DNA from 2 places in the Limosilactobacillus fermentum genome. Region 2 is predicted to be linked to the other one. Evidence: predicted binding sites of a transcription regulator. Region 2 holds the regulator's gene; the other holds the start of a gene.
The links. The regulator Rex, encoded in region 2, represses fermentation and respiration genes when NADH is low (regulators of the CRP and FNR family bind a similar motif). The targets are predictions, from matches to a motif close to TTGTGAANTANTTCACAA.
Positions count from the first base shown of each region.

Region 1: FG166_RS03715 (glycerol dehydrogenase) is a predicted target of Rex. The motif match lies at 769-786, and genes of this name have one in related genera.

Region 1 is NZ_CP040910.1:747,558-749,758, forward strand. Features, by position in the region: gene FG166_RS03715 (glycerol dehydrogenase) at 1-747, opposite strand, end outside; gene FG166_RS03720 (hypothetical protein) at 1,006-1,185, shown strand; gene FG166_RS03725 (SDR family oxidoreductase) at 1,548-2,201, shown strand, end outside.
Region 2 is NZ_CP040910.1:444,134-446,334, reverse strand. Features, by position in the region: gene groL (chaperonin GroEL) at 1-423, opposite strand, end outside; gene groES (co-chaperone GroES) at 448-729, opposite strand; gene FG166_RS02120 (redox-sensing transcriptional repressor Rex) at 1,042-1,692, opposite strand; gene FG166_RS02115 (ABC-F family ATP-binding cassette domain-containing protein) at 1,859-2,201, shown strand, end outside.

The DNA of each region.
Region 1 (2,201 bases), 300 kb from region 2:
GCCACCGCTTTCGAAACCGAGCCCGCTCATCAGGGTGTTGGCTTCGATGATCTTTTCCAGGGCGCTGGAAACCACGTTTTGTTCGACGGCGGCCACGGCTTGGTGAGCGTATTTGAAGAGGGTTTCCTCACACTTTTCGGCGATTGCGATCCCGACCAGGGTTTGCTTGGCATCTAGCATCGTGTCGGCGCCGGATTGGGTGACGGCTTGGGCCTCCACGTTGGTGGCCAGGGCGTCCGCGATCCCGGCGACCAAGAGGCGGGCCGGGGCGTTGGCGATCACTTGGCTGTCCACCAGCACCAGTTCCGGGTTATGGTCGTAGAAGCGGTAGTTTTCGACCGTGCCATCTTCCTTATAGATGACCGACAGACGCGAGCACGGGGCGTCGGTGGAAGCCAGCGTTGGCATGATCACGACCGGCAGCTTAGCGGTATCGGCGACCGCCTTGGCCGTATCGCTGGTCTTCCCGCCACCGAGACCGTAGATGGCCGTGGCACCTTGGTCCTTGGCGATCGCGGCGATCCGGTCGATTTCCTTGGTCGAAGATTCACCATTAAAGTTGACCAAAATGACGTCGAAGCCCTGCTTTGTTAAGTAAGCTTCAAAGTCCTTGCCGACGGCTTCGTAGACGTGGCCGCCGGTAATTAAGAGGGGCTTGGTGCCGAAGCTTTCCAGGTAGGGCTTGGATTCAAAGAGCACACCCTTACCTTGAACGTAAGAAGATGGGGAAGCAAAAGCTTTAATCATGTCAATTCCTCCAATTAGATATTGTGTATGTTTTAACAATATCGATAAGGGCGGGGGATGTCAAGCACCCTTATCGGTTTTTTAGTAGGGGGAGAATAATAATAAACGCTTTTCTTACACCCCGGCGTAATTCTAAAACTTCCTCCAACTTTCCCTGTTCCTAGGCAATAGTGCTTTCGTTTGCCATGACTGTTCCGTGTAACATTCGGGTGGGCGGATCAAATAAGGGTAAATGGGAAATGGATACCTATCGTGACAATGAAAAATTTTGAGAATGCTAGTAGCAATAAGTCCAACCGTGGTTTCTCGCTGAACGATTTTGAAGAACTCCCAAAAGAAGTTGAGCAGGCGATGAAACTGGTAAAAGCGGAGGAGTTGGGTCTAGTAAAGGACCAGAGTGAGCTAGGGGCTGGCCTTGAAGCGTTACGTCAGCGGTGATCGTGAGGAAAGCATACAGGACAAATCTAAAATTGGGCGCAAAGATTAGTGTTTTGAAAGTTTACACAGATAACGTGCTCCCCAACCACAGGCCTAGTGGCTAAGCAGGTCTGAGAACAGTGCGTGTCGCACTACCCCCCGGCCAAGCTTAGCCCAACGGCCTGTCGAGGAGGTTGGTTCGCACTTCCATTTTGCGCAAATCTAAATATTTGTCCGGTGGGGGTGGCAGGTTAAGAGAAGGGCGATCCCCTGTTTAATTATTAATCAGATTAACTTATGGATCACTCCCCAAACGCGAATTGATCGTGGCGGGGAGCTTTTTTACAATTAAGCCATCAAGTAAACGAAAGGTGGCAACACAAATGGCAAAAGAAGTAATGATCGTAGTCGGGGCGGGACAAATCTTGCTGGCAATCGCACGGCGGATGGGCTACGGTAAGCAAATTCTGCTCGGCGACAAGAGCGAGGGAAACGCCAAGGCGATCGGCAAGGTCTTAGAAGAGGCCGGTTTTGACGTCACGACCACGGTGATGGACCTGTCCGACCGGGCTTCGATCCAGGCGATGGTTAAAAAGGCCACGAGCATGGGGCCGGTCAAGTACCTGGTTAACGGGGCCGGTGTGTCGCCGTCGCAGGCTTCAATCGAAACGATTTTGAAGGTTGATTTATACGGGACCGCCGTTTTGCTAGAGGAGGGCGGTAAGGTGATTGAAGAAGGCGGCGCCGGGATCGTTATCTCTTCGCAATCCGGCTTCCGGATGAAGCAGCTGACCCCAGAAGAGGACCGGCAACTGGCGCTGCCCCCGACCGAAGAGCTCTTGGACCTGCCCCTTCTAGCCGAGGAAAACATCGAAACCACCCTGCAAGCTTACCAACTGGCTAAGTGGTGCAACGAAAAGCGGGTGATGGGCGAGTCTGTTAAGTGGGGTGCACGCGGGGCCCGGCTTAACGACATTACCCCGGGGATCATCGTCACCCCGCTGGCCCTCGACGAATTCAACGGGATCCGGGGCGAC
Region 2 (2,201 bases):
GTCCTTGGTCTTAACGTCGTGGCTCATCTTTTTCAGGCCTTCAACGGCTGCGGCCGTCGCCTTTTCAATCCCGCGCCGAATGCCCACTGGGTTAGCGCCGGCGGTCACGTTCTTCATTCCTTCGGTCACAATTGCTTGGGTTAAAACAGTGGCCGTCGTGGTCCCGTCCCCGGCAATGTCGTTAGTCTTAGAAGCAACTTCGGAAACCAGCTTAGCCCCCATGTTTTCGAAGTGGTCTTCTAATTCAATGCTCTTAGCGATCGTTACCCCGTCGTTAGTGATCGTCGGGGAGCCGTAACTTTGTTCCAACACCACGTTACGTCCCTTTGGCCCAATCGTCGTCTTGACGGTGTCTGCTAACTTATCAACCCCACGCAGCATTGCGCTCCGTGCGTCTTCTGAGAACTTTAATTCCTTTGCCATCTTTATCTCACCTCATTGAATTTCTTAGTCAACAACCGCAACTAAATCCTTTTCGTGGACAACCAGGTAGGTTTCACCATCGTATTCCACTTCGTTGCCGGCGTACTTGTCAAACAAGACCTTGTCGCCTTCCTTAACGGCGACCGCCACCACTTGGCCATTATCCAGCGTGCGACCTTGTCCAACGGCCACTACCACCCCAGTGGTTGGCTTGTTCTTAGCGTTGGAGGCTAAAACAATCCCCCCAACGGTTTGTTCTTCTTCTTGCGCCTTTAAAATGACACGATCTCCTAATGGTTTTAACATGGTTATCCCTCCATTATTTCAAGTCAATGATTAGTGGTTAGCACGGGGACGAGCACTCTGCTAGCACTCAACCCCCTCAAGTGCTAATTACATATTCTAATATAACACCTTTCCCCCGGAATGCAACCAAAAACTTTGACTAATTTTGACCAAACAAAAAAGAGGCTGGGAATTCCCAGCCTCCTTGCTGTATATCCGAATGTTAGACAGAAAAAGTGGCCAATCACCGCAGGTCTAGTGCCTAAGCAGGCCGAAGAACGATGCGCTCTTACATCCGACCCGCAGCGGAAGTTATTTTCCACTCTCTTCGGATTAATCTTCGTCGTCGGTCGTAACCTTGTTGCTTTCAATGAAGTAGATCAGTGTTTGCAACTCATTGGTTAAATCGATGTTTTGAACCTGCACGTCCTTTGGCACGGACAGGCGGACTGGCGTAAAGTTCAGGATCCCGTGAACCCCGGCTTCAACCAGTTGGTCGGTGACCGCTTGCGATTCCGAACCCGGCACCGTCAAAATAACGGCGTCGATTTGTTGCTCCTTAATCTGCTTTTTCATGTCTTCGACCGGGTAAACCGGAATCCCGCTCTTGACCGTGTTCGCCAGGGATTCCTTAGGGTCAAAGGCCGCTGAAATCCGCAGGTTGGTGCTCTGGTGGAAGTTGTAGTTCATCAGGGCCGACCCTAGGGAACCGACCCCCACTAGGGCGACGCTGGTTAACTTGTCTTGCTTCAAGATCCCCTTGAAAAAGTTCAACAACTTTTCGACGTCGTAGCCGTACCCCCGCTTTCCGAGCTCACCGAAGTAGGAAAAGTCCCGCCGGATCGTGGCAGAGTCCACCTGAACTGCTTCGGAAAGTTCCGTCGACGACACCCGGTGCTTATTAGCGTTCAATAAAACGTTTAGGTACCGGTAATAAACGGGTAAGCGCTTAGCCGTGGCACGGGGAATTTTACGATTTGGCATAATAATTCCTCCATTTCTTTGATTGTGAAATATTATTCCTTACTCATTCTAACAACCTCTAGTTTGTTTGTGAACTAACATTCATTACTTTTTGGTTATTTTTTCGGTTTTAAGATAAACTATGCTACACTTTGAAGTAGCTAAAATAGGAAAAGGATCACCACTCATGTTGTTACTTCAAACTAACGATGTCCTCCGCCGGTTTGGCGCCGACGTCTTATTTCACAATATTAACCTCCAGGTCGTTGATCATGCCCGCGTCGCCCTCGTTGGCCGTAACGGAGCTGGGAAGACGACCCTCTTAAAGATGATTGCCGGGATCACCCAGCCCGACGAGGGAACCATCACCAAGGCCAAGGGACTTTCCATTGGCTACCTAGCCCAGGATCAGGGCCTTGACAGCCAGAACTCGATCTGGGCGGAATTAGACACCGTCTTTGGTCCCCTCCACAAAATGGAAGCTGAAATTCACCACTTAGAAGGGCAGTTGGCAACGGTTGATTCAACCA